2 regions of the Actinoplanes sp. NPDC051411 genome follow, and region 2 is predicted to be linked to the other one. Evidence: riboswitches for the same ligand, from Rfam matches in the RefSeq annotation. Region 2 holds a riboswitch; the other holds the start of a gene.
What was found. A riboswitch is a leader RNA that binds a small molecule or an ion and turns the genes downstream of it on or off. The one in region 2 is predicted to bind ZMP and ZTP.

Region 1 (13,907 bases), on a different contig from region 2:
AAGTCGTAGTCGCCGGTGGCCTGCACGTAGCGGCGGACCGCGTCGGCGATGTCGGCGCCGATGTGGAAGCCCGCGGTGCCGGCCGGCCAGTAGGCCGAGCACTCCTCCCCGCGGATGGTCCGCCACGGGAAGGCGGCACCCTGCAGGCCGAGCGTCTGGGCCCGCTCCCGGGCCAGGTCGAGGGTGGAGTGACGCCAGCGCAGCACGTCGGCGGCGGCCGACGGCTGGGTGTAGGTCAAAGCCGGCAGCACGAACGTCTCGGCGTCCCAGAACGTGTGGCCGTCGTAGCCGGGACCGGTCAGCCCCTTCGAGCCGACCGGGCGCTGCTCGGCCCGGGCACCCGCCTGCAGCGTGTGGAACAGGCCGAAGCGGACGGCCTGCTGCACCTCGGGGTCGCCCTCGACCTTGACGTCGGAGTGGTCCCAGAACGCGTCCAGGTATTCCCGCTGGGCCTCCAGGAGTCCCTCCCAGCCGTCGAGCCGGGCGCTGGCCAGCGCCGCGCCGACCTGGTCACGCACGGCGGGCAACGAGCGGTTGCTCGACCAGCCGTACGCCGCGAGCTTGACCACCCGCAGTTTCTGCCCCGGCTCGAGCTTGCAGGCGACGGTCGTCCGCAGCCAGTCGGGGTGGCCCTCGGTGGTGACCTGGTGCTTGCCCGTCGTCTCGATCAGGTGCTCGACGGCGGCGGCCATCCGCAGATCGCTCGCCTTGGTGCGGTGCACCAGCAGGCCGCCCGCCTTCTGCTCGAGCATCTCCTCGGCCTGCAGAGGGTGGTCGAGCACCGCGGCGACCCGCGGGTCCTTGCTCATCGGCGGGAGCTGCTCGTTGGCCACCAGCTCGGACTGCAGGATCAGCCGGGCCGACGCGTCGAGCGGCTCGACCTCGTAGAGGAAGGCGACGACGGCGCGCTGGGTGAACGAGACCAGCCGCACGGTGCGGACCCGGATCGCCTGACCGGACGGGGAGACCCACTCGGCGGTGCGCTCCAGGGTGCCGGCCCGCAGGTCGAGAACGCGCTCGTGGGAGCGCAGGTCGCCGTAGCGCACGTCGAACGGCTCGTCGTCGACCAGCAGCCGCATCAACTTGGCGTTGGTGACGTTGACCATCGTCTGGCCGGACTCGGGGAAACCGTAGCCCGCCTCGGCGTAGGGCAGCGGACGAAGCTCGTAGAACGAGTTCAGATAGGTGCCGGGCAGGCCGTGCGGCTCGCCCTCGTCCAGGTTGCCGCGTATCCCGATGTGACCGTTGGCCAGTGCGAAGACCGACTCCGACTGGGCCAGCAGATCCAGGTCCAGCCGGGTCTCCCGGATGTGCCACGGGTCGACGGGATATGCCCGTTCACGGATCACGGTGGTGCCTCTCGAAGGAAAGAAACAGAAAAGACGTCAGGAATACGCGCTCAGCGCGTGAGCAGTTCGGACAGATCCTGCACGACGATGTCGGCACCGTTGTCGGCCAGGCCCTGGGCGTTGCCACCACGGTCCACCCCGACCACGTACCCGAAACCTCCGGCTTTGCCCGCGGCCACACCGGCCTGGGCATCCTCGAACACTACGCACTGCTCCGGGGGTACGCCGAGCAGCTTCGCGCCGTACAGGAAGGTGTCGGGAGCCGGTTTGCCCGGCAGATGCTGCTCACGGGCGACGATGCCGTCGACCCGTGCCTCGAGGTAGCCGTCGATGCCGGCCGCCTCGAGCACGTCCTTGCAGTTGGCGCTGGCCGAAACGACGGCCCGGCGCAGACCGGCGGCCTTGGCCGCCTTCAGGTAGTCGACCGAGCCCGGGTAGACCTCGACCGCACCTTCCTTGATCTTCTGCAGGACGAGCAGGTTCTTACGGTTGCCGACGCCGTTGACGGTCTCCTGGTCAGGACCGTCGTCGGGGGTGCCCTCGGGCAGGGTGATGCCGCGAGAGGACAGGAAGGTGCGGACGCCGTCGGCGCGTGGCCGGCCGTCGACATATTGGTGATAGTCGGCGCCGGAATCGAAGGGCACGAAGGCTTGTCCGTGCTGCTCCGACCACGTCTTGAGGAACGTGTCGAACGTTTGTTTCCACGCGGCGTTGTGCACCGCGGCGGTCTGGGTGAGCACCCCGTCAAGATCGAAAAGGCATGCTGTCACTGAGGAGGGAAGTCCGAGCACTGGCCCAATGTAGTCGCACGGCGCAGTTCGCGAGCCCGGAAGGGCCGGTTCACATTTGGCCGGCGCTTCACACGCCGTTCAAGATGCTGTTTCAGCGCAGCGGCCGTCCGTCCGGGCGTCCGTCCCCGGATGCGTCATGGGGTGCGTCGATGGCGATCCGCAGGCCGATCGTCGTGCCGATCGGGCCGGTCGCCATGGTGACTTCGTCGCATAGTTGATAGGCCAGCCAGATGCCGCGGCCGCCGACCTCGAACGCGCCCGGCACATCCGGGCTGGACACATAGTGCGCCGGAATGCCGGAGCCGGAATCGGTGACCGTGCACCACGCCGAGTCGCCGGCGAGCCGCAGTGTGATGCGCCCCTCGCCGCCGGCGTGCAGGACGACGTTGGTGACCACCTCGTTGACCGCGAGGACGAAACCGTGCAACCGGTCGCCCGCGAGCCCGGCGGCGGTCAGCGAGCCGGTGACCTCGTGCCGCACCAGGGTGATCTCTTCCCGGCCGAACCGCCGGTCGATCAGGTCGTGCCCGATAAGTTGATCAGCGACCGGGAGACCGAGCACGGGTGCGGGTGCGACGGACCCTCCCGGCTGTCTGCCGGGGACCGAGCGCACGCCCTGACTCAAGCTGTCCTCCACCGTGGTGCAGCCTACGCGGTGAACGGCCGCATGGGCAGGAGGCGCCCGCGATGGCCCTCAGAAGAGGTGCGCCAGCGTCCGGAAGACCTCGGCGTAGAAGTTTCCGTCGATCTCCCGGTAGAGGCTGAACGGCTTGTCGGGGCTGCCGAAGAACGGGCGCAGCGTCCAGGCCAGCTGGGTGCCGACGAAGCCGAACAGCAGGATCCAGATGTAGAGCAGGGTCATGCTCGGCGGGGTGGGCTCGTTCTGCCGCAGCGGACGCGGGTGCGGGAACGGCTGGGGGTGCGGCGCGAGCGCGACGGCGACCAGAGAGCCGTTCTCGCCGGCGGGGGAAGCGGCGGGCGAAACAGCCGGTGCCGGACCCGCCGGCGAGACCGGGGCGGCGGCCGGGGTGGCGGCCGGGGTGGCCGGCTCGGCCGCGAGCAGCCCGTGCTGGTTGAGAACCTTCATGCCGCCGGTCAGGAAGCGCAGCCCGACCAGCGCCGACAACGCCAGGATCGCCACGTTGAGCAGTTTGAAGAAGGCGTAGTCGGGCGCGGTGATCAGGAAGAAGAGGCTGATCGGCGCGAACGCCAGGGCCAGCATCGCGGTGACGGTGAGCGCCACCATGACCATCGCCAGCGACTGCCGGATCGAGAGCCGGGCCCCGAAGACCAGGTTGAACAGGTAGAGCGTCGGCAGGCAGATGGCCAGCGTGACCAGGAAGAGCAGTGGCAGCTTGACCGCCGAGGTGAGCGCCATCAGGGCGCTGTGGAACGAGCCGAGCACCGCTCCGTAGACCGCGAGGGCGATGCCGGAACTGATCAGCATCTGACCGGTGAGCCGCGGGAGGCCGCGGTCCTCGACCACCTGCTGCCAGATGCCCTGCCGGTCACGCAGGATGCGCTCGATCACCAGCAGTCCGGACGAGTCAGCCACGGTGTCCTCCCTCGGTGCACGCTGCGTCGATACGCCATCGATCCGTCGTGTGGGCGGAACACTAGGCCATCGACGCAAACCTGTGAAGAGGGCGGTCGAATCAGCGCCAGCCGACGTCGATCCGGAAGCCCCGCTCGTCGAAGAAGTGCAGCGCGTCCATGCGTACGGCGACCGAGAGCGACTGACCGGGCGAGATCGCCGGGTAGGGCGCCAGCCGGACCGCGAGCTCGGCCGGGCGGCGGGCGTGCCGGCCCGAGTCGCCGAGCACGCTCGCCCGCTCCTGCTCGCCGCGCTCCAGAGTGGTCGCGCCGCCCCGCCCGGTGAGCCTCTGCAGCGCGCCGCCGAACCGCCGCAGCGCGCCGGTGCTCTCGACCGGGTCGCGGGCGGCCTTGCCGGCCAGCTCGTCGACGACGATCGCGGTCGCGCCGACGTCGAGGAAGGCCAGCGACTCGTGCCCGTGGTGCTCCAGGTAGCGGATGCGGCCGTGCAGCACGTCGCCCTGGAAGTCGGGGGCGACCGGGGTGAGCGCCTCGGCCCGCATGCCGACCACGATCCGCTCGCCGTGGTAGTGCGCCACGGTCCGGGCCCGGAGGTCGCTCCACGGCAGATAGAGCGACTGCTCGCCGAAGCTCAGGGCGACGTAGCGGTCGAGGTGCACGTAAACCTGAGCCTCGAGCAGGTTCATGCGGGGCGCCCCGAGGAAGGCGGCGACGTAGAGGGTCGCCGGGCGGCCGTACACCTCGGTCGGGGTGCCGACGTCCTGCAGCACGCCCCGGCGCATGATCGCCACGCGGTTGGCCATGGTCAGCGCCTCGGCCTGGTCGTGGGTGACGTACATGGTGGTGACGCCCAGCTCGCTGGTCAGGCTGGTGATCTCGGCCCGCAGCTCGGCCCGCAGGCCGCTGTCCAGGTTGGAGAGCGGCTCGTCCATCAGGAAGAGGCCCGGCCGGCGAACGATCGCCCGGCCCATCGCGACCCGCTGCCGCTGCCCGCCGGAGAGCTGGCTGGGTTTGCGGGCGAGTACGTCGCCGATGCCGAGAGCGGACGCGATGTCGCCGACCCGCTCGAGCCGGGGGCTGTGCTCGACGCCCGACAATTTGAGTGGAAAGCCGATGTTGTCGCCCACCGTCATATGCGGATAAAGGGCGAAGTCCTGAAAAACCATCGCGATGCTGCGGTCACGCGGCGGAACTTCCAGAACTGGTTCACCATTGAGCAGGATGTCCCCTTCGGACGGATCCTCCAGGCCTGCGATCATTCGCAGAATCGTCGATTTTCCGCAACCGGACGGACCCAGCAGGACCATGAATTCGCCGTCGTTGACGTCGAGACTCACGTTGTTCACGGCTACCGTGCCGTCCGGCCAGATCTTGGTGACGTCCTTGAGCGAGACGGTGGACACCGTCGACCTCCTGCGGGGGGATTGCGTGTGTGAGTCCGGTCCCACTACGGACCGCGACCCGACGCTTACCTTGACGAGGAGTATCGATATGCCGCCATCGGGTGAACGTGCCATTTGCACAGAGTGATCAAGTGATCACAGCAGCTCAGGCCGTTAATCCGGACTTAAGGAAGATCTTGCGGACGACGCGCTCGGCGGCTCCACCGTCGTCGAGGTAGCAGAACTTCGCGCGGAAAGCTGCTCGGGCGCTGGTCGCTTGCGGTCCGGCATACGCACCGGTGTCGAAGATTTCCCGCAACGACCGGAAATCGACGGCAACGGCACCCGGCGGTTCGGCGAGGAGATCGAAGTACGTGCCTCTCAGTTCCTGATAGACCTGCCAATCCGGAACGAAGACCACAATCGGCTTATTGAGTACGGCAAAATCGAACATCGCCGATGAATAGTCGGTCAACATGACGTCGGCCGCAAGATACAGATCCTCGACCACCGGATAGGCCGAGACGTCGACGATGCCGCCACTGGGCGCCGGCGCCGAGCCGGCCGACGCCGAGCCGGCCGCGGGCGGGGGCACGTTGAAGTAGTGGGCGCGGACCAGCAGCACCGTGTCGGGCCCCAGCACCTCGGCCAGCTGCTCGACGTCGAGAACCGGCTTACCGGCCGGAAGCCACTCGCGGTGGGTCGGGGCGTAGAGGACCACCCGCTGGTCGGGCCGCAGACCCAGCCTCTCGCGTACGGCATGGACCTCGGCCGCCGTGGCCGTCGCCAGCCGGTCGTTGCGGGGATAACCGACCTCGAGCGTCTCGTAGCGGCACGGGTAGGCCCGCTCCCAGGCGATCGTCGTGTGTGCGTTAGCGGACACGCTGTAGTCCCAGCGGTCGGCCCGGCGCATCTGGGCCGCGAAGTCGGTGTCGCGGATGCTCGCCGGATGGTCGAGCTGGTCCATGCCCATCATCTTCAGCGGGGTGCCGTGATGGGTCATGACGTGCGTGGTGCCGCGCCGCTTGATCAAGTGGTTGGGCCAGTTGACGTTGTTGATCAGGTAGCGGGCCCGGGCGAGCGCCCGGTAGTAGGCGAAACTGCCGGAAACGACGTAATCGGTGCCCGGCGGCAGGCTCGCGGCGCGACCCCGGCCGACCACCCAGAGGGCTCGCACCTGCGGCGCGAGCTCGGCCGCCTTCGCCGCCACGGCGGCCGGATTGCAGGTCACCCCCCGATACCAGTACGCGGCGTAGAGCGCGAGTGACTGGTCGATCGGCAGCAGCCGGCGCATCGCCCGATAGGCCAGTTGATAGACGCCCTGCCGCGCGCGCATCACCGGCCGCTTGACCCGCCGCTTCCACCGGCGCAGGTCACGCCGGATGTGCCGGGCCCGGCGCAGCGCCCCGTCGGTCACCCGGAACGCCGGATAGGAGCCCCGGCCGACCAGGTCGAAACGCAGCCGCTCGAGCCGAGAGGACGGCTCGGGAAAGCCCGACGCCGGCCGGAAGCGCCGATAATTTTCGGTCATCCGCTGGAAGAAGCGGCGACGCGAGGCGGCCGGCACCCGGGTCTCGTGGCGCAGCACCTGCAGGTAATGCCAGATCATCCGGCGGAACAGCCGCCCGCGAAGATCGTCCCCGACCTCGCCGGCGAGCTCCAGCGCCCGCTCCCAGTGGTCGAACACCTCGAAGTGCCGGTCGCCGACCGTACGGGTGATCGCCCCGGTCCGCCGCTGCCGATAGTGCACACAGGTCCGCGGCAGGACCGTCATCCGCTCGGCCCCGACCAGCAGCGGATAGGTGAACGAGACGTCCTCGTACCAGCCGGTCTCGAACTCCAGCCCGAGCCGGATCAGCAGATCGCGGCGCACCACCTTGTTCCAGGCCACGTGCAATACGTCGAGCACGGCCGGCCACTGCTCGGCAGTGAACGTCTCCGGCGCCCGGGCCATCAGCTTCTTGGCCGTCCCGACGTCGACCCGGCCGTTCCAGTGCACCCGGTCCCAGCCGGCGATCAGCACGTCGGCGCCGGTCTCCCGCAGCCGCCGGACCACCGCGGCGAGCGCGCCCATGGCGAGCCAGTCGTCGCTGTCCAGAAACCAGACGTACTCCCCCTTGGCGTGCTCGAGACCCAGGTTGCGGGCCCGGCCGAGACCGAGGTTCTCCGGGGCGGTGATCACGCGTACGCGGGGGTCGCGGGCCGCGTATTCGGCCAGGATCTCGCCGCTGCGGTCGGGCGAGCAGTCGTCGACCGCGACGATCTCGAAGTCGGCATAGGACTGTTCGAGCACCGAGTCGAGACACTGCCGCAGGTAGGCCTCGACCTTGTAGACCGGCAGCACGATGCTGAGCAGCTTCACGCCGGGCTCCGGTGGTCTTCCAGCGCCGCGCTCCGGCGGTCCCGGCCGGCCGCGCCCCGGCGGTCGCGGATCATCGTGTCGACGAACGAGCCGGCCACCGCCGCGCACAGCAGCGCCTCGCCGAGCGTCGCCCATCCGGCCAGGCCGGCCACCGCGAGCACCAGCACCCGGCCGTCCCACCCGAGCCGGGCCCCGGTGCCGGTCCCCGCCGGAGCACCCTTCTCCATCCGCGCGGTCAGGTCGTAGTGCCGCAGCGCCAGCAGGAAGAGCAGGAGAAAGATCACCGGCGGTGGAGTCCGGCCGATCAGGCCGACGGCGACGACCAGGAGATATTCGGCCGCCCGCAGCGCCGCGGGAACCAGCCAGTCGAGCGGCCCACCGTGCCGCGCCCGGGCCGCCCGGCCGGCGCACAGGACGACAATCGCCGCCAGCGCCAGAACCAGCTTGTCCGATCTGCCGACCCAGCCGGCGAGCAGCGCCACAACCAGGGCCAGGGCGGCAACGGCCCCGAGCCCGGCCAGCGCGAGCGGCGCCGGCCAGCCGGCCCGCGACAGCAACCGCCGGGTCAGCAGACCGTCGTCACGGTGCCGCATCGTGTCGACGGTGTCGAGAACCCCCACCCGCATCGAAAGCGAACGCAGCGAACGCAGCCCCAGGGTGTACGCGAAAGCCAGCGCCCCCCACGCCACGATCGCGATCAGCGCGACCCGCCCATTCGTGAAGATCGCCAGCAGCGAGATCAGGGCCCATCGCTCGCCGATCGGGAAGACCACGATCCGTTTCAGCCAGTACGCCGCCGAGCCGGTGTCGCCCTGCACCCGGTTGGAAGCCGCGCTCAGCTTGGCCCCCACCCCGGCCGTAGCCTGCGGGCGAGGACGGGCGGCGGCCTCGTCGTGCAATGCGCCGTACCACGTGTCGGTCATGTGCCGCACGGTCTGCAGAAGGATCGCGGTGATCGCGAGCGGCCACGCGTCGGGCAGACCGATGCGGTCGGCGCCGGCCGCGAGACCGGCATAGACCGCGTACTCCTTGGCCCGGTCGGCCATCGTGTCGAGCCAGCCGCCGAACGTGCTGAACGTGCGGGTGTAGCGGGCCAGCTGACCGTCCACACAGTCCAGCACGAAGCCCAGATAGAGGAGGAGCCCGCCGAGGACCATCGCCGGCCGCGACGCCTCCCAGAAGCCGAGCGCGGCGGCGACGGCGAACAGCACCGACAAACCGGTCACCGCGGTCGGGCTCAGACGCAACCGGGCCGCGGCCTTGGTCACCAGAGGCGACCACGAGCTCACCGCGTACGTCGTGAAGAAGTCGTCCTTCTCCTTCACCGCGAGCCGCAGGCGCGCCTTGTCCTCGTCGACCGCGGCCACCGCGGCCTCGGCCCGCTTCAAGGACTCGGGCGTGCGCACCTGCTCGGCGTGCAGCAGCCGCACCGGAGTGGCGATCGGCACCAGGCCGTTGGCCAGCAGAGCCGGCAGCAGATCGTCGGCCGACCTCATCTGCCCGGCCGCCTCGGCCAGCACCGGCAGATCAGCCGGGGCGATCATGATGGCCCCGGCGAAGCGGGCCGTGCCCGGGCCGTCGGCCGCCGGCCCCACTCGGCCACGGTCGTCGCGCAGGTCGCCCGACGGATCGGCGACGACCAGCGCGGTGGTGCGCCCGGCCGGCTCGGTCGCGAGCGTCCACAACAGACTCGGATGGGCCACCAGGTTGTCGGCGCACAACAGCACCGGTTGATCTCTTGCCAGCGTCGCCATCTCGCTCCCCACGCTCACCCGGTAGACCTCGGACGCCCCGGCCGCCCGCAGAGCGGCGGTCAGATCGTCGACGAGCCGAGCGGCGTCGGCGGGATCGAGGGAGTTGCCTGGACCGGCGTAAAGGACGGCCAGCGTCACCCCAGCATCACCGCTTGCCTCCTTGGCCCGCCCGATGTGTCTAGTGAAAATCGGCCCGGGAAATCTAAGGGTTGGGAGCTGAAGGAGAGCTTAACAGCGGGTGTTCAGCGGGTACGGGTCACCCGTACGGGGATCCGGCCGCCGATCTCCACCTCCAGATCGAGGGAAGACCGGCCGGGCGCCCATACCGTCGAATCAGGTCGCGGCGCCCGCCACGGCCCAGCCCGAAGGAGTGGTGACCGTGACCCGCCTCTACCGACCCCGCAACGACCGCTGGATCGGCGGCGTCTGCTCCGGCCTGGCCCGCCGCTTCGGCGTCTCCTCCGGCGTGATGCGCCTGATCTTCGTGGTGTCGTGCCTGCTCCCCGGCCCCCAGTTCATCATCTACCTGATCCTCTGGGCGCTGATGCCCAGCGAGTAGGGTCGAATCGGGTCGCGACTGGCGAGGGTGGAGCACCACCGGGGAACGGCCCGAACCGGATTTTCGGGTGCCGACCGCCTGGGCGCCTCCTCACCAGGAGGCACTATGCGACTTCGCTACGGCATGAACCCTCATCAAACCCCCGCGACCTGGGAACCGGTCGAGGCCGGGACGGCACCCTTGCGGGTGATCAGCGGGCTTCCCTCGTACGTCAATCTGCTGGACGCCATCGGCGGCTGGCAGCTGGTCCACGAGGCCGCCCTGGCCTTTGATCGTCCCGCGGCGGCATCGTTCAAGCACGTCTCCCCGGCCGGCGCGGCCGTGGCCGGGCCGATCGACCCGGCAATGGCCGCCGCCTACCGCCTCAGCCCCTCCGGCGTCGGCGCCCTGACCGGCGCCTACGCGCGCGCCCGAGACGCCGACCCGAAAAGCTCCTACGGCGATTTCGTCGCCGTCTCCCACCCGGTCGACCTCGAACTGGCCGACTTCCTCCGCGGCGTCGTCTCGGACGGCATCATCGCGCCGGGCTTCGAACCCGGCGTCGTGGCCGCCCTGGCCGCCAAGAAGAGCGGCCGCTTCCTGATCCTCGAAGCCAACCCGTCCTTCACCCCGCCGCCGGTCGAGGTACGCGAGGTCTACGGCCTGCGCCTCACGCAGCCCGTCGACGCCGGCCTTCCGGCGCTCTCGGGCGACCTGCTCCTCGGGGCGGTGATCACCCGCTACACCCAGTCGAACTCGGTGGTCTACGTAAGGGACGGGATGGCCCTCGGCGTAGGGGCCGGCCAGCAGTCCCGGATCGACTGCACGGCGCTGGCCGGTGCGAAGGTCGACACCTGGTGGCTGCGGCGGCACCCGTCAGTGCCGACGCCTTCGCCGGACCGCCTCCACGACCGGGTGAACGCGCAGCTGGCAGCGGCCGCCGCGGTCCCCGACCCGGCCTCCTGGCTGGCCCGCCTCGACGGGGTCGCGTTCGTGTCGGACGGCGCGCTGCCGTTCGCCGACAACGTGGCCGAGGCCCGGCGGCACGGCGTCTCCTCGATCGCCGAGCCGGGCGGATCGACCCGCTCGGCCGAGATCGCCGCCGAGTGCCGCCGCCGGGGCGTCGAGCTGATCCAGACCGGGCGTCGCCTCTTCCGGCATTGACCCGGTTGGATGAGGCCTACTGAAACGGCCGCACCTCCTGAGGCCAGCCGCAGGCCATCGCGATCTTTCCCGCCCACTGCCGGGCTGCCTCCTCGTCGGCCACATCGACCACGGTGAAACCGCCGAGGTGCTCCTTGGACTCGATGTAAGGGCCGTCGGTGAACAAGGGCGTGCCGCTCGACGCATCGACGCTGAATACCGGGGCTTCCTCCCGCAGGCCACCGAGGAAGACGAAGACGCCGGCCTCCTTCATCTCGGTCCTGAGCGCGCCGACAGCCTCGGACGCCGTCCGGAGATCATCGTCCGTGAGCTCAGGCACCCACTCGTGGTTGAAGGCGATGAGGTACTCGGTCATGTCTGCTCCTCGCGCCGTTTGATCACTTGCGGTCGCTTCCATCCTTCCTACGAGCAGTGGAAGACCGATCGGACACCGCGCCGGAACGTTTTCCGCGCGAGGACGCCCGCCGGGCGCCTGCGCAGGCTCGCGGCGTCGCCGTCGATCGCACCGACCGGCCGGACGGAACGCCGGAACACCGAGCTGCGACACATCCGTGATCGGCCCAGACGCGCGCGGTCGGGCCGATCACGGGGTCGGGCCCTACGCGGTCCGGCCTTACGCGGCCGGCAGCGGGGCCACGTCCGGGTCGAGCCATGTTTGACGGGCCTCGGCGGAGGCGAGGCGAGCGCTGGAGTAGTGACCGGTGAGCAGACGTTTGTCCAGGAGCCGGGGGAAGCGGCCGAGGAAGGCGGCGAAGTCGTCCGGGCCGCCGGGGACGTGGTGGGCGACCAGCCGGGTCCAGGCGCCGGTCATGGTGGCGTGGTATTTCTGCGGGGCGCCGGCGTAGCGGGCCGTGCGGCGAATGCCGTCGCCGATCAGGTCGGTGGCGGCGGACGGGCCGTGGCGGCGGACGGCCAGCCAGGCCAGGTGCAGGTGTTCTCGGTGTCCGAAGCGGTCGGCGGAGGCCATCACTTCGGCCATGAGCGATTCGAAGGCGTCCATGCCCCGCAAGCTACGACCCGGCGGCTCGCGGCGCGACCGAATTGGGCCGGAGCCCGACGTCGTCGGGCTCCGGTGGGCAGACATGGGGCTATGGGTTGGTGAAGGTCACCGAGACCGAGGTGAAGCCCAGGCGGGCGAAGAGACTCTCCAGCATCTTCTGGGTGTTGGCCTGGGCCCGCTGGTCGAGACCACTGCCCTTGGCGGCGTCGGTGATGCGCTGCTGGGCCAGCTGGTAGACCTTCTGCTGCTTGTTGGGATCGTTTTTGAAGGCGTCGCCGATCCGGTTGAGCAGGCCCCTCTGTTCGGCCACGACGTAGCTCTTGTCCATGTCGAGGGCGGCCGTGGACTGCTGCGGCGGGGGCAGCGTGATCGTCACCGACTTCCTGGTGTCGTCGATCTTCAGCGCGTTGGTGCTCAGGGAGCCGAAGTCGACGTACTCCTCGACCGTGCCGGACCCGACGAACAGGGTGCGGTCATTGATCAGGAAGTCGGGGATGTTGTTCTTGTCCGACTGCAGATCGACGATGACCTGGAACGTGCCGTCGGCGGCCACGTAGCGGCTCAGGTCGCGCATCGACTGCAGCAGCACCGGCTGGCTGCGGTCGGTCGTCTTGGCGGCGAACGGGTTGCTGAAGCTCGGCAACACGTGCACCGCGCGCAGCCCCAGGCAGGCGGCCACGATCAGCGCGAAGACGAACGCCGTGAAGATCAGCAGACGGGCGAAACCGCTGGGGCGGCTCGGCGAGTCGGCGGTCGTGTCGTCCGAGGTGGACGAGGGCGGGGTGGCGGGGGGAGGAACGGCGGGACCGGCGGCCTCGTCGGGGACCGGGTACTCCCTGGTCGGTTCCTCGACATCCGGTGAGTTAGCCATGACTCAAAGGTAGAAGACGGGTACGACAATTTCGACTTGTCAGCCGGCGAAAGCGTTCAAACCTGTCAATTTCTGGCCGATCACCAGCTGATGGATCTCGGATGTTCCCTCGTACGTGAGGACGCTCTCGAGGTTGTTCGCATGCCGCATGACCGGGTATTCGCCGCTGATGCCGTTGCCGCCGAGGATCGTGCGGCAGGTGCGGGCGATCGCGATGGCCTCGCGCACGTTGTTGAGCTTGCCCACGCTGACCTGCTCGGGCCGCAGCGCGCCCGCGGTGTCGCGCAACCGGCCCAGGTGGAGCGCCAGCAGCATGCCCTTCTGCAGTTCGAGGGCCATGTCGGCGAGCTTGGCCTGGGTGAGCTGGAAGCCGGCGATCGGGCGGTCGAACTGCTCACGCGTGGTCGCGTACGCAATGGCCGTGTCGAGGCAGTCGCGCGCCGCGCCCATCGCGCCCCAGATGATGCCGAACCGGGCCTCGGTGAGGCACGAGAGCGGCGCCTTGAGCCCGGCCGCGCCCGGAAGCCGCGCCGAAGCGGGCAGGCGCACGTCGTCGAGGCTGATCTCGCCGGTGCTCGACGCGCGGAGCGACATCTTGTGCTTGATCTCGCGGGCCTGGAAGCCCGGGGTGTCGGTCGGCACGGCGAAGCCGACCACGCCGTCCTCACTGAGAGCCCAGATCACCGCGACGTCGGCGACCGGCGCGTTGGTGATCCACATCTTGCCGCCGTTGAGCACCCAGTCGCCGCCGTCGCGACGGGCCCGGGTCGACATGTTGGCCGGGTCGGAGCCGTGGTCGGGCTCGGTCAGGCCGAAACAGCCGATCAGCTCGCCGGCCGCCATGCCGGGCAGCCAGCGCTGTTTCTGCTCCTCGGAGCCGTACTTCCAGATCGCGTACATCGCGAGTGAGCCCTGGACGCTGACCAGCGAGCGGACGCCGGAGTCGGCCGCCTCGAGCTCGTGACAGGCCAGGCCATAGGCGACCGCGGACGCCCCGGCGCAGCCGTAACCCTCCAGGTGCATGCCGAGCAGGCCGAGCTTGCCGAATTCCAACGCCAGATCGCGGACCGGGACCTGACCCTCCTCGTACCACGTAGCGACGAACGGGCGGACCCGGTCGTCGGCGACCCGGCGGGTGAGCG
Region 2 (14,154 bases):
TTGCCACCGGTCTGGTAGAGGTAGGGCTTCTCCCGGATGACCGGGGTCGAGCCGATCGTGGTGTACGGCGGGTTGGGGAAGCTCTGCGCCGGAGCACCCTGCACACCGACGAACTCCTGGTTCCACACCGCGTTGGTGTTCGACCCGATCTGGCTGTTGCGGGTGAACCACTGCTGCTGGGAGTACTGCCCCTCGGCACCGGTCATCCGCGAGTCGGCGATGTAGCCGCCGGACGCCCAGCCGTAGCCGTTCGGGGCCAGGTTGACGCCACCGTGCACGTCGATCCGGCGGAACGGCGCGGCCTGCGAGACGGCCCAGCGGTCGTCACCGGAGACCGGGTAGAGCGACAGGTTCTCCACCGACCGCCAGAAGTTCTGGGTCGCGTTGCCCTGCATCCAGCCCGCGTCGACGGTCACGTCGCCGTGGATCTGGACGTCGTCCGGGTTCTGGCCCAGGCCGATCACCGAGGTGTAGAAGCCGACCTGGATGTTGAGGCCGCTGTACGAGCCCGGCTTGAACGCCAGGACGTAGCGCTGGGTGCCGAACTGGTTCGACTCCTGCTGGTGGAAGATCGTGTCGGCCTGGCTCTGGATCGACGCCGCCGACATGCTCGGGTCGAAGACGATCACGTTGGAGCCGAGGCTGCCACCGCCGGGCTGGGTCGGGCCGGTCGGCTGCGTGGTGGGAGGCGTCGTGGTGCCGCCGCCACCGGCGCTGCCGAAGACCTTGAACTCCCACAGCGAGTAGCCGTAGCCGGAGGTGCGCGCCGTGCCGTACATCCGCACGTAGCGGCCGCTGCCGCTGACGTTCAGGGTCTGCGTGCCACCGGCGCTGGTCGTCGTCGAGTAGATCGACGTCCAGTTGGTGGCATCGTTCGACGTCTGGATCTGGAACGCCTTGGCGGCGGCCGTCTCCCAGTCGAGTTCGACCGAGGTGATCGTGGACGTCTGTCCGAGGTCGACCTGCAGCCACTGCGGGTCGGAGAACGCGCTCGACCAGCGGGTGCCGGCGTTGCCGTCGACAGCTTCCGACGCCAGGTAGGCGCCGGCGGCCTCGGTCGACGACGCGGTGGCGGGCTTGCCCTGCGAGAGCAGGGTGTCGGCCGCACTGGCGCCGAGCGAGGTGGTAGCGGCGTACCCGGCGATCACGGCGACCACGAGGCCACCGATCGCGCCGAGGCGCCAGGGGGAGCGTCTCCGCGGGGGTGCGGAGTTAGCGGGGATGGTCATTGCTTCTCCTTGGGCGGGGAACTGCAAGGGGGACTTCTTGCACCCTGGGGGAAGCTGATCTCCACATTACGGGGAGAGCGCTCCCCCGAGAACGACGCTAAGGATGGGCCGGTGAACTGTCCAGAGTTCGGCCCAGTTCCGGAACCGATCGATAACCGTCACGGACTTGTGGATGTCATCTTGTTGCGCAATGGGACGGTGCCCTTTCGGGCATCGTTGCTGGTAGATGAGTTGCGTCCGATTCCCTTTCGGGTCCGGCGAGGCCGTCGGGGACCTTCGATAACAGAACCGCCGCAACCGGTTCCGGCGCGAACCGGAAAGACTCCCATCAGCTCCTCGAACGCGCATATCTGGACAAAAGTTCGGGAAGCGCTTTCTGGCCGACCACTTACTAGGCTGATCTCATGCGGCTGGTCCTGACCACTGACACCCACCTGCCCAAGCGCGCCCGCGACCTGCCGGCCCCGCTGTGGTCGGCGATCGACGAGGCCGATGTGGTGTTCCACGCCGGCGACTGGGTCGACGAATCCACCCTCGACGCGTTCGAAGCGCGCTCGGCCCGCCTGATCGCCTGCTTCGGCAACAACGACGGTCCGGGCCTGCGGGCCCGCCTCCCGGAGATCGCGTACGCGGACCTGGCCGGCCTCCGGACCGCGGTGCTGCACGACTCGGGGCCGTCGACCGGCCGCACCGAACGGATGGCGGCCCGGTTCCCCGATCTCGACCTGCTGGTCTTCGGCCACTCACACATCCCGTGGGACACCACCGCCGCTTCCGGGCTGCGCCTGCTCAACCCGGGCTCGCCGACCGACCGCCGGCGGCAGCCCCACGCGACGTACATGACCGCCTCCGTCAGTGCCGGCGTCCTGAGCGACGTGCGCGTGCACGAGCTGCGCCGGTAGGGGTAGCCGTACCGCGGAAGTGGGTGCTGGCCGGGCTGACTCGAGGACGCCGAGTTCCTAGCGTCAGTCCTATGAGGAAAACGCTGAGTTTGGGGATCGCGGCGACCCTGGTGGCGGGGTCGTTCGCGGTGGCGGGGGCACCGGCGCAGGCGGCGCCTCCGCACGGCGGCGGGCTGGTCTCGGCGACCACCCTGCACGAGTACGCCACACGCGCCGACGTCGACGCGTACCTGACGAGTGACCACTTCGACCCCGGCACCGACCACTACGGCGTGCAGACCTTCCGGCTGGTCTATCGCACCACCAGCGCGACCGGGAAGCCGACCACCGCGAGCGGACTGGTCGCCCTGCCGCTCAACGGGGCCCGGCGGTTGCCGACCGTCGAATTCGCCCACGGCACCGAGATCTACCGGGCCGACGCGCCGTCCACCTCGGACGACGTGTTTCTGAAGGGGCCGTCGCTCACGTTCGCGTCGGCCGGGTTCGCCGCGGTCGCGCCCGACTACCTCGGGCTGGGCCTCGGACCGGGCGCGCACCCGTGGATGGACGTGCCGTCGGAGACGACGGCCTCGCTCGACCTGCTGCGGGCGGCCCGCACCTTCGTCACCCGGCAGGGACGCGCACTCGACCGGGACGTCTATCTGTCCGGTTTCTCGCAGGGCGCGTCGGCCGCTCTGGGCCTCGCCCACACTCTGCAGACGGGTGGCGACCCCTGGTTCCGGGCCGCCGCGGTGGCGCCGATCAGCGGTGCCTACGACTTCCGGCACGCGGAGCTCCCGGCGCTCTTCACGACCGAGGTCAACCCGGTGCTGGCCAGCGCCTACACGACATATCTGCTGACCGCGTACGACCGGCTGCACGACATCTACCGCGACCCGGCCGACGTGTTCCAGCCCGACTACCTGGCGCTGGCCGGCATGTTCGACACCCGGCACACCGGCCAGCAGGTGCTCGGCGCGCTACCCGCCTCGATCGACGACCTGCTGACCGACCGGGGCCGGGCGATGCTGCTGCACCCGACCGGGCGGTTCGCCGACGCGCTGGCCGTGCTCGACAGCGTCTGCACCGACTGGACGCCGCGCATGCCGGTGCGCCTCTATTACAGCCCGGGTGACGAGGAGGCGGTCAACGCCAACACCTTCCACTGCCACGCGGCTTTGAAGGCGCCGACGGTCGACCTGGGCGTGGACCGCGACTACAACGGCTTCGTGCACGAGGGCTCGGAGGTCCTCGGCGTACCGGAAGTGACCCGGTGGTTCGCCCACCTGGCCGCCTGATCGGATAAAAAGATGCCCGGTCGCCTCGGCGGCCGGGCATCTCAGAAGGTCAGAGCGTGACGCTCGGGTAGAGCGGGAACGGCGCCAGGAGCTCGGTGGCCTGCTTGCTGATGCGGTCGGCGAGGGCCGGGTCGAGGATGTACTTCGCCTTGGAGCCCTCGGCCGGGCTGGTGCCGGCGAGCACGGTGTGGATCAGGTCGGCGATCTGGTCCATCTCGGGAGCGCCGAGGCCGCGGCTGGTCAGCGCGGGCGTGCCGATGCGGATGCCCGAGGTGTACCAGGCGCCGTTCGGGTCCTGCGGGATCGCGTTGCGGTTGGTGACCACGCCCGAGTCGAGCAGGGCCTGCTCGGCCTGGCGGCCGGTCAGGCCGAACGGGTGCACGTCGATCAGCACCAGGTGGTTGTCGGTGCCGCCGGAGACCAGCTGCACACCGCGCTTGAGCAGGCCCTCGGCGAGTGCCTGGCTGTTGGTGACGATCTGCTGGGCGTAGGTCGAGAACTCCGGCCGGCGGGCCTCCGCGAAGGCGATCGCCTTGGCCGCCATGACGTGGCTGAGCGGGCCGCCGAGGACCATCGGGCAGCCGCGGTCGACCTGGTCGGCCAGCTCGGGCTGGGCCAGGACGGCGCCGCCGCGCGGGCCCCGCAGGCTCTTGTGGGTCGTCGTGGTGACGATGTGGGCGTGCTCGACCGGGTTGAAGTCGCCGGTGAAGACCTTGCCCGCGACCAGGCCGGCGAAGTGCGCCATGTCGACCATGAAGGTGGCGCCGACCTCGTCGGCGATCTCGCGCATCTTGGCGAAGTTCACCTTCCGCGGGTACGCCGAGTAGCCGCCCACGATGATCAGCGGCTTGAACTCCTTGGCCGTCTCGCGCAGGGCCGCGTAGTCGATCTGACCGGTCGCCGGGTCGACGCCGTAGCTGCGCTGGTCGAACATCTTGCCCGAGATGTTGGGCCGGAAGCCATGGGTGAGGTGGCCGCCCGCGTCGAGGCTCATGCCGAGCATGCGCTGATTGCCGAACGCCTGCCGCAGCTCGGCCCACTCGGCGTCGTTGAGGTCGTTGACTTGCCGCTTCTCGAACTTCTTCAGATGCGGTACCTCGACCCGGTCGGCCAGGATCGCCCAGTAGGCGACCAGGTTGGCGTCGATCCCGGAGTGCGGCTGCACATAGGCGTAGGGAGCGTTGAACAGCGCCTTGGCGTGCTCGACCGCGACCGCCTCGACCGTGTCGACGTTCTGACAGCCGGCGTAGAAGCGGCGGCCGATGGTGCCCTCGGCGTATTTGTCGGACAGCCAGTTGCCCATGGCCAGCAGGACGGCCGGGGACGCGTAGTTCTCACTCGCGATCAACTTCAAGGATTCCCGCTGGTCGTGGAGCTCCTTGACGATCGCGTCGGCGATCCGGGGCTCGACACTTCGCACGACCTCGAGGGCGGCGCGGAAAGCGGTGGATTCGGGAGTCAGATCAGACATGGGACCTCCTTAGCACGATGCTGAGGCCCAGGCGCACGGCAGGTCGTCATCTCGACGGGACCGCTCCCCGATGGTGACCCATCCCAACGCGCCAGTCACGGCCCGCCGCCGAGCATACCGGCCCCGATAACCGTTTGCCGCCCGGTCCGAACGGGTGGAAGTGTGGCGCCCAACGACTCGGAGTGGGGTGCATTTGATGCCGGCCAGCGGTGGTTTCCCGACGACCTATCCGGAAATCCGACCACTGCGAAGGACGCATCGACATGGACCTGGCACGCCACTACACCATCCGCGAGGGTGACGCCCGCATCCTCAACCCGTTCGCGCCCGAAAAGCTGGCGACGCTCGGCCGCGTGATCAAGCTGCGGCCCGGTTGGCGACTGGCCGACTTCTGCTCGGGGCGGGGCGAGATGCTCTGCACCTGGGCCCGCGACCACGGCATCACCGGTCACGGGGTCGACATCTCCACGGTCAGCATCGCCATGGCCCGTCAGCGGGCCGCCGACCTGGGGGTCGACGTGACGTTCGGCCACGGCGACGCGGCCGAGTTCGTCGCCGACGCGCCGGTCGACGTCGCCGCCTGCATCGGGGCGACCTGGATCGGCGACGGCGTCGCGGGCACGATCCAGATCCTCGAGCGCAGCCTGAAACCGGGCGGGATGCTGCTCATCGGCGAGCCGTACTGGCGGCTCGACCCGGCCGACGACGAAACCGCCCGATCCTGCGGGGCCGGGCGGAAGGACGAGTTCCGGTCCCTGCCCGAGCTGGTCGGCGGCTTCGGCGAGCTGGGCTGGGACGTGGTCGAGATGGTTCTGAGCAGCCAGGACGACTGGGACCGCTACGAGGCCTCGCACTGGCTCAACCTGCGGCGCTGGCTCGACATCAACCCGGACGACGAGCTGGCGCCCCGGCTGCGGGACGAGCTGCACACCGGCCCGGCGCGTTACGTGCGATACCGGCGCGAATATCTCGGCTGGGGCGTGTTCGCGCTGCTGAAACGCTAGGTAACAAGCTGCCCGCGTGAACCGCGTACAGCTTCTGCTCATCGTCGGCGCCGGGATCGCCGTTTCGGCGATCGCCCGGCGCCGCGGTGCGGCACCCGGCCTGATCATCGTGGTGCTGGCCGCCGCGGCCTCGTTCCCACCGCGCACGGCCACCGGCCGTTCCCCGGCCGGTCGGAGATCCAGGCGATCGCCCTGTTCGTCACCCTGGGCACGCTGCTGATCCAGGGTACGACCGTGAAGGCGATGGCCCGGTGGCTGAAGTTCGACCTCGCCGCCGACCGGGCGGCCGACGCCGACATGCGGGAACGCGCCCGGCACATCGTCGCCGAGGCGGCAGCCGAACCGGCCGACCCACCCCGGAGCGGGGGACTACGAGTCCCTTCCTCCGCCGCGAGGGGCCGGGCACGCTGGATGGTGTGACTGTGACGATGGATCGGGCGCAACTCGCGGACTTCCTCCGCACCCGTCGCGAGGCGCTCCAGCCGGAGGACGTCGGTCTCCCCCGCGGGCCGCGGCGGCGCACCGGTGGCCTCCGCCGGGAGGAGGTGGCCACCCTCAGCGGCATGTCGACCGACTATTACACCCGCATCGAGCAGCAGCGCGGCCCGCAACCGTCCGAGCAGATGCTCGCCGCGATCGCCCGCGGCCTGCACCTCAGCCTCGACGAGCGCGACCACCTGTTCCGGATCGGCGGCCACGCCGTCCCGCGGCGGCTGGTGCGCGACGACCATCTGAGCCCGGGCCTGCTGCGGATCATCGACCGCCTGCAGGACACCCCGGCGATCGTCGTGAACCGTTACGGCGAGACGATCCTGCAGACGCCGATGGGGGTGGCCCTGCTCGGCGACGACACCCACTTCACCGGCCTGAACCGGAGCACGGTCTACCGCTGGTTCACCGATCCGGCCAGCCGCAACCGTTACGTCGCCGAGGATCACCCGCTGCACGCCCGGGTCTTCACCGCCCACCTGCGCCAGCGATATGCCGCCGACCCGGACGGGCGGGCCGGCGAGATCGTGAACGCGCTGCTCGCGATCAGCCCGGAGTTCGCCGAGGTCTGGGCCGAGCACGAGGTCGGGATCACCCACGTCGACCGCAAGCGCATCGTGGTTCCCGACCTGGGCGTGCTCGAACTGTGGTGCCAGAACCTGTTCGACCCCGAGCAGGAGCAGACGCTCGTGGTCTTCACCGCGGCGCCCGGTTCGCCCAGTTACGAGAAGCTCCAACTGCTGGCCGCCGTCGCCTGACAGTTCCGGAACTGATTTTCCTTGCCGCTTTCCTTGCCGTGACGATGGACATCGATGAGACTCGCCCAAGAGAGCGCTCTCTGTCGTCGATCCCTACGCCGGTTCCCCGACCGGCGGACGACCGGGGGCGCACCACCGCCATTCCCCAGGAGAGTTCATGAGACACGCCATCCCCAGGCGTCGCCCTCGGCTGCTCACGGCAGTGCTCGGCGCCGTACTCGTCGTCCTCGTCGCCGCCTTCGCGGCCCTCACCTCGGTGCAGGCCCACGCCGCCTCCACCCTCATCTCGCAAGGCAAACCCGCGACCGCGTCGAGCAGCGAGAACGCCTCGTTCCCGGCCGGCGCCGCGGTCGACGGAAACACCGGCACCCGGTGGTCGAGCGCGTTCAGCGACCCACAATGGCTCCAGGTCGACCTCGGCTCCACGGCCACCATCACCTCGGTCACCCTGAACTGGGAGGCGGCGTACGCGAAGTCCTTCCAGATCCAGACCTCGGCCAACGGCAGCACCTGGACGACGATCTACAGCACCACGACCGGCGCGGGCGGCGTGCAGAACCTGACGGTCAACGGCACCGGCCGCTACGTGCGGATGAACGGCACCGTGCGGGCCCTGCCGTACGGCTACTCGCTCTGGGAATTCCAGGTCTTCGGCTCGGTCAGCGGCGGCACCACGACACCGCCGACCACCCCGCCCACCGGCGGCTCGGGCAACACCATGCCGGCCTCCTTCTGGGGTGACACCAGCGGCATCCCGGCGGCCAAGAACGTCGTCGAGGTGCAGATCCTCAACCGGACCAACGGCAAATATCCTGACAGCCAGGTCTTCTGGAGCTTCAACGGGCAGACCCACTCGATCGCCGAGCAGCAGTTCCTCGACATGCCGGCGAACTCGGCCGGCCGGATGTACTTCTACCTCGGCTCGGCGAACAGCCAGTACTTCGACTTCATCGAATTCACGGTCGGCGCCGGGGTCTTCAACGGCAACACCACCCGGGTCGACGCGTTCGGCCTGAAGATCGCGATGCGGCTGCACTCGAAGGACGGCACCGACCAGCAGGTCGGCGAAAACTACAACACCTTCACCGAGGACCGCGCGACCACGTTCGCCCGGTTCGCCGCCGCGGTGCCGGCCGAATTCCAGCACGAGGCGACCGCGACGTCGCCCTACCGCATCCTGGCGCCGGGCAGCGACTCCAACTTCCTGCCGGGCGGCCCCAACCAGAACTACATGTCCTCCTACGCGGCCGCGAACGGCATCACCGCCACCACGCAGCAGATCTTCGGCTGCAGCGGACCGGAAGCGTCCAACGCGGCCCAGTGCGCGGCACTCAACCGGCACACCGCCGACCTGCCGGCGTCACAGCAGCAGACGGTGAGCAACTACTACCGGGCCGCTCCGGCCAACTACTACGCCAAGTTCTGGCACGACAACGCGCTCGGCGGGCTGGCGTACGGGTTCCCGTACGACGACGTCGCCGGCCAGAGTTCGTTCATCACCCACGGCAATCCGCAGTATCTGCAGGTCGCCGTCGGCTGGTAAATGATTGAGCGGGGCTCCCGTTCCGGGAGCCCCGCTCGTCTCAGGCCGTCCGCCTCCTCCGCAGGAATGGGTCGGACAAAGCAGGCGGCACATAACCGCGGTCGCCCGGATTCACATTCACGCCCGGCGGCACGATCTCGTCGATCCGGTCGAGAATGTCGGCGGTCAACGTCACGTCGGCGGCGCCGATCTGCGACTCCAGATGCTCCATCGTGCGAGGCCCGATAATCGGCGCCGTCACCGCCGGGTGCTGCAGCACAAAGGCCAGCGCCAGGTGGATCAGCGGCATCCCGGCCTCGTCGGCCAGCTTGCCGAGCGCGTCGGCCGCCTCCAGCTTCCGCTGATTCCCGGGCTGCGACATGTCGAAGCGGGCGGGCAGCCGCTGGCTGCGCTTGGAATGCGGCAGGTCGGCGCCCACCCGGTACTGCCCGCTCAACCAGCCGCCGGCGAGCGGACTCCACGGGAGCACGCCCATGCCGTAACGCTCGGCGGTCGGCAGCACATCCGCTTCGATGCCGCGGACCAGAATCGAATACGGCGGCTGCTCGGTCATGAACCGGCTCAGCCCCCGCCGCTCGGCCGTCCACTGCGCCTCGACGATCTCCTCGGCCGGATAGGTCGACGAGCCGAACGCCCGGATCTTGCCCTGCCGCTGCAGGTCGGTCAGCGCACCCAGCGTCTCCTCATGGTCGGCCTCGGTGTCGGGCCGGTGAATCTGGTAAAGATCGATCCAGTCGGTGCCGAGCCGGCGCAGGCTGTCCTCCACCGCGCGGATGATCCAACGGCGGGAGTTGCCCTGCCGATTAGGGTCACCCCGGGTGCCGGGTGGCGCCTCCACGGGTACGCCCATCTGACCGTGCACCTTCGTCGCCAGGACGACATCGTCCCGCCGCCCCTTCAACGCCTGGCCGACAATGATCTCCGACTCGCCCTGCGAGTAGACGTCGGCCGTGTCGATGAAGTTGATCCCGGCATCGAGGGCCCGATGGATGACCCGGATGGACTTGTCGTGGTCGGGCTCGCCCCAGGCGCCGAACATCATGGCGCCGAGGCAGAGCGGGCTCACCTGCATTCCCGTACGTCCGAGGCTGCGATATTCCATGCCCCCGACGTTATGACGGCCCCGGGCGAACCGCTCGGTTTCGTAACTCAGATTGCTTGCTTGTTACGGATTACATCGACGAGACTGACTGCGTTGCGCTCCCCCGCCGCCGGCCCCCACCCGGATCAGCCGGCCCTTCCCCGGGCCCGAAGTCCGTCCCCCACGACGATCCGCGGCGGCAGGGGAGCGCATTTCCCCGCTGCCGCCACTTACGCGAAGCCGTGTTGACACCGCCCGGAATCCGGACCTCCGCTCTTTGTCGAAGTCGTTTTGGCATGATCGAACGCTTACAGGGGCGCCTGATTCTGCGGAAAAATTCTCTCGTGCGACAGCTTCAGCTTTTCACCACGGCCGAATTGGCTCGAATGCGCGACCGCACGGCATCACGCAACTATTCTCCCGAGCGCGACGAATTCCGCCGCGAGCACAAGCGCCACCGCGACTGGGGCCTCGCACGCCGCTACGCCGCGAAGCGACAACGACTACAGGCCGCACCCGGGGCCGACGATGTCGATCAGCGCGTTCCGCTCACGCCGGCCGTTCCGAGCAACTCGACCGGCATGAAAGGTTCCGCCGACATCGCCGGCCCAGTCAGGTCGCCTGGCCCAGCAGACACGGCAAGCTCGGCTCGTCCCGTCCGTCCGCCCAGTGCGGCCAGCGCGGAGAACGCGGCGAGTGCGGGGCACGGCGGGCCCGGCCAGCGCAGCGGCGCGGCAAGTCCAACCAGCGCGGCCAACATCGCAGGCGCGGCAAGCACGGCAGGCACCGGCAGCTCAGCCAGTCCGGCGAGCGCGGTGAGCCCGGCGGGCCCGGCGGGCCCGGCCAGCGCAGCGGGCGCAGTCAGCCCGGTCAGCCCGGCGGGCCCGGCCAGCGCAGCGGGCGCAGTCAGCCCGGTCAGCCCGGCGGGCGCGGTCAGCGCGGCTGGCCGGGCCCGCCCCGCGGGCCGGGCCAGCCCGGCGGGCCCGGCCTGCCCGGCGTGCCCGGCAGGCCCGGCCAGCCCGGCAGGCCCGGCCAACCCGGCAGGCCCGGCCAACCCGGCAGGCCCGGCCAACCCGACCGGCACGCCCACCCGACCAGCGCGGCGAACCCAGCCAGTGCGGCGAGGGCAGCATGCAGCGCGAACTCGCCCAGCGCAGCGAACCGGTCAAGCGCGGCCAGCGTGCGGCTGGCTTGGCCAATCCGACACCCGGAGCCAATCCGACACGCGGGGCCAACCCGGCACGCGCGGGCAACCCGGCACGCGCGGGCAACCCGGCACCGCGCGGCCAACCCGGCACCGCGCGGCCAACCCGGCACCGCGCGGCCAACCCGGCACCGCGCGGCCAACCCGGCACCGCCCGGGCAACCCGGCACCGCCCGGGCAACCCGGCACCGCCCGGGCAACCCGGCACGCGCGGGCAACCCGGCACCGCGCGGCCAACCCGGCACCGCCCGGGCAACCCGGCACGCGCGGCCAACCCGGCACGCGCGGCCAACCCGGCACGCGCCGCAGCCGCGGCCGAGCCCGTGGCGGGGCCGGGCGAGGTGAGTCGATCCGGTCGGGCGTGTCGCCCGAACCGGGTCAGTGGGCGGGCGCCAACCAGCTCTGGTGCACCGACCCCCATAGAGCGCGCCGCCACAGCCGGGGTTTTGAGCGGCCGGATTCGCGTAGTGACGGTCGCCCCTGGTGTGCACATATCTGCCTGCGGCTGTGGGACGGGCCGGGAATCGGCGGAAGAGGCTGATGGTGTCTTTGGATTGGAATCGGGGTGGGATTTAGAGAAATCTATTTGGTAGAGAGTGCTGCGGTTCAGACAGACAGGGTCAGCCACAGCGCCAGCACGCCCGCGCACAGGGCGACCGGCACGGTGAGTAGGCCCAGGCGGAGGAATTCGCGGGCGTCCGGGGCTGCGTCGCGGGTGTGGAGGATTTGGCGCCACAGCAGGGTGGCCAGGGAGCCGACGTAGGTCAGGTTGGGGCCGACGTTGACGCCCAGCAGGACGGCCATGAGCAGGCCGCGTGACGAGGCGACGGCGGGGACCAGGACCAGGGTGGCGGGCAGGTTGTTCAGGACGTTGGCCAGTAGGGCGGCCAGGAACGCCACCGCCAGCAGTTGCAGTAGGCCGCCGTGGGTGGGGACCAGGGCGTGGACCAGGCGGTCGAGGCCGTGTTCGCGGACGGCCAGGACCACTATGCCCAGGGCGAAGACGAAGGCGCAGAACGGGAGGTTGGCTTCGCGGATCAGGGTTCGCGCGGGGGTGCGGCGGGGCACGGCCAGTGCGGCGGCGCCGGCTGCGGCGATCCATCCCGGGTGTACGCCCAGGGGGCCCGCTGCGGCGAAGCCGGCCAGGGTCAGCCCCAGGACGGCCAGTGCGTAGCGCGGAGTGGGGATGTGGTCGTGGTCGGGGACGGGTTCGGTGCGGGCGTTCAGGTCGGCGCGGAAGAACCAGGTGAAGGCCGCGAACTCGGTGAGGATCACGGCGGTCCAGGGCAGCGCCATCACCGCGGCGAAGCCGAGGAAGGTCAGGCCGCTGGCCGAGAACGCGAGCAGGTTGGTGAGGTTGGAGACCGGTAGGAGCAGCGAGGCCGAGTTGGCCAGGTGGGCCGACGCGTACACGTGCGGTTTTGGTCTCGCGCCGATGCGGGCCGCCGTGGCGAAGACCACGGGGGTCAGCAGGACCACGGTCGCGTCCAGGCTGAGGGTGGCGGTGGTCAGCGAGGCCGCGGCGAAGACGGCCACGAGCAGGCGTCGGGCCCGGTGCCGGCTCAGGTGGGCGGCTAGCGCACCCGCGTACCGGAAAACGCCGTGCTCGCCCGCGAGATGCGCGAGCAGAAGCACCGCCGCGAGGAAACCGACCGTCGGGCCCAGGGCCCGGATTTCCTGGCCGGCGTGCCGGACCGGCAGCAGGCCGGTGGCCACCGCCAGGATCGCCGCGGGCACCGCGGCGACCGCTTCCGGCAGCCCGCGGGGCCGGGCCACGGCGAACGCCAGCACGGCGACGAGCAACGCCACCGCGGCGATCATCGGCACCGCGTCAGGTTACGAGTCGAACAGGTCCTTCGCACCCGAGACCGTGAGCACCCGGTCGACCACGTCGTGGGAGTTGACGACCTGGAAGCGGGCGTCGTGGGCCCGGCTCGCGTTGAAACCGTCGATCAACGCGCCCAGCGCCTCCGAGTCGAGGAACGACACGTCCCGCAGGTCGACCACCACGTCGCCGTCGGTGACGGCCAGCAGCAGCGCCTCGCGCAGGTCGTCGCGGGCGTTGATGTCCAGCTCGCCGGAGATGCGAAGGATCGTGGCCGCACCGTCGCCCGTTCGCTCCGCGCCGATCTTGTAGGAGTCCGCCACGGTGACTTTTTACCAGCCGCGGGGCCGATCAGCTCGGGAAGCCGGCCCAGACGTGCTTGGTGGCGCCCGTGATGTACCAGCCGACGTCGACCGCGAACTCCCGGGTGAGCTGCAGCCCGAGGCCGCCGGCGCCGAGCGGGCGGTCCTCGTCGAGCACCGGCGCCGCCTGCAGATCGTGGTCGGCGACGTCGATGATCAGGCGGTCGTGGTCGCGCAGCAGCCGCACCTCGGTCGGCGGCAGGCCGTGCCGGAGGGCGTTGGTGGCCAGTTCGGTGGCCACCACGGCCATCCGTTCGGCCAGGTCGCCGGGCGTGCGGTTGGCGCTGCCGGCGACCGCGTCGCGCAGGTCGGCCCGCAGTCGGCGCAGCTCACGGAAGTTGTCGAGGCGCCAGCAACGCAACTCGACGGCCGCCGGATGCGGGACCGAGGCGGGCAGCGAGGACATGGCGTCCATCTTGCCCAGATCTAGGAATTTGAAGCACCGGCCGACCGGCCTAATCCATCCGGCTCTTCTCGCGTCCGGCCGTCACAATCAGCGCATGTATGTGATCCGGGAGCGGTTCTTCCACATCGGCGACGACTTCGACGTGCTCGACGAGCACGGCAACAAGCTGCTGCGCGTCGACGGCAAGGTGTTCAGCGTGCGTGACAAGGTGGTGATCGAGGACCCGTCCGGCCAGGAAGTGGCCAGTGTTCACCGGCACCTGGTCGCGCTGCGCCCGACGTATGAGATCAGGATCGGCGGCGAGAAGGCGGCCGAGGTCAAGAAGCACCTGTTCACGCCGTTCCGCGACAAGTTCACCATCGACGTCCCCGGGTCTGACGACTTGGAGATGAAGGGCAACCTCACCGACCACGAGTACGTCATCGAGCAGGGCGGCGACGAGGTGGCCGCGGTGTCGAAGCGCTGGCTGACCATTCGCGACACGTACGCCGTGCAGATCGCCGCCGGCGTGGAACCGCTGCTCATCATCGGTGCCGTTCTCGCTCTCGACCTCGCGATGGACCGGGAGGAAGAGAAGGAGGACAAGAAGCAGAGGTCCAGAGA

Region 1: linked by a shared signal. The riboswitch ahead of AB0M88_RS12650 (phosphoribosylaminoimidazolecarboxamide formyltransferase) and the one ahead of AB0M88_RS36980 (glycine hydroxymethyltransferase) in region 2 are both predicted to bind ZMP and ZTP.

What each region holds. Positions count from the first base shown of each region.
Region 1 covers NZ_JBFBAD010000018.1:15,393-29,299, reverse strand. Annotated here, with positions in the region: gene AB0M88_RS12690 (glycoside hydrolase family 65 protein) at 1-1,349, opposite strand, end outside; gene AB0M88_RS12685 (beta-phosphoglucomutase family hydrolase) at 1,400-2,140, opposite strand; gene AB0M88_RS12680 (ATP-binding protein) at 2,232-2,702, opposite strand; gene AB0M88_RS12675 (hypothetical protein) at 2,835-3,695, opposite strand; gene AB0M88_RS12670 (ABC transporter ATP-binding protein) at 3,796-5,097, opposite strand; gene AB0M88_RS12665 (bifunctional glycosyltransferase family 2 protein/CDP-glycerol:glycerophosphate glycerophosphotransferase) at 5,243-7,438, opposite strand; gene AB0M88_RS12660 (DUF5941 domain-containing protein) at 7,435-9,330, opposite strand; gene AB0M88_RS12655 (PspC domain-containing protein) at 9,563-9,751, shown strand; ZMP/ZTP riboswitch at 9,756-9,842, shown strand; gene AB0M88_RS12650 (phosphoribosylaminoimidazolecarboxamide formyltransferase) at 9,857-10,894, shown strand; gene AB0M88_RS12645 (YciI family protein) at 10,911-11,249, opposite strand; gene AB0M88_RS12640 (hypothetical protein) at 11,508-11,894, opposite strand; gene AB0M88_RS12635 (DUF4230 domain-containing protein) at 11,983-12,765, opposite strand; gene AB0M88_RS12630 (acyl-CoA dehydrogenase family protein) at 12,805-13,907, opposite strand, start outside.
Region 2 covers NZ_JBFBAD010000091.1:1,041-15,194, forward strand. Annotated here, with positions in the region: gene AB0M88_RS36965 (discoidin domain-containing protein) at 1-1,229, opposite strand, end outside; gene AB0M88_RS36970 (metallophosphoesterase) at 1,634-2,131, shown strand; gene AB0M88_RS36975 (lipase) at 2,203-3,408, shown strand; gene AB0M88_RS36980 (glycine hydroxymethyltransferase) at 3,458-4,879, opposite strand; ZMP/ZTP riboswitch at 4,898-4,988, opposite strand; gene AB0M88_RS36985 (class I SAM-dependent methyltransferase) at 5,143-5,883, shown strand; gene AB0M88_RS36990 (hypothetical protein) at 6,127-6,303, shown strand; gene AB0M88_RS36995 (helix-turn-helix transcriptional regulator) at 6,312-7,130, shown strand; gene AB0M88_RS37000 (beta-1,3-glucanase family protein) at 7,288-8,673, shown strand; gene AB0M88_RS37005 (aldo/keto reductase) at 8,714-9,775, opposite strand; gene AB0M88_RS37010 (hypothetical protein) at 10,290-10,844, opposite strand; gene AB0M88_RS37015 (SLC13 family permease) at 11,565-12,779, opposite strand; gene AB0M88_RS37020 (STAS domain-containing protein) at 12,795-13,106, opposite strand; gene AB0M88_RS37025 (ATP-binding protein) at 13,135-13,551, opposite strand; gene AB0M88_RS37030 (LURP-one-related family protein) at 13,646-14,154, shown strand, end outside.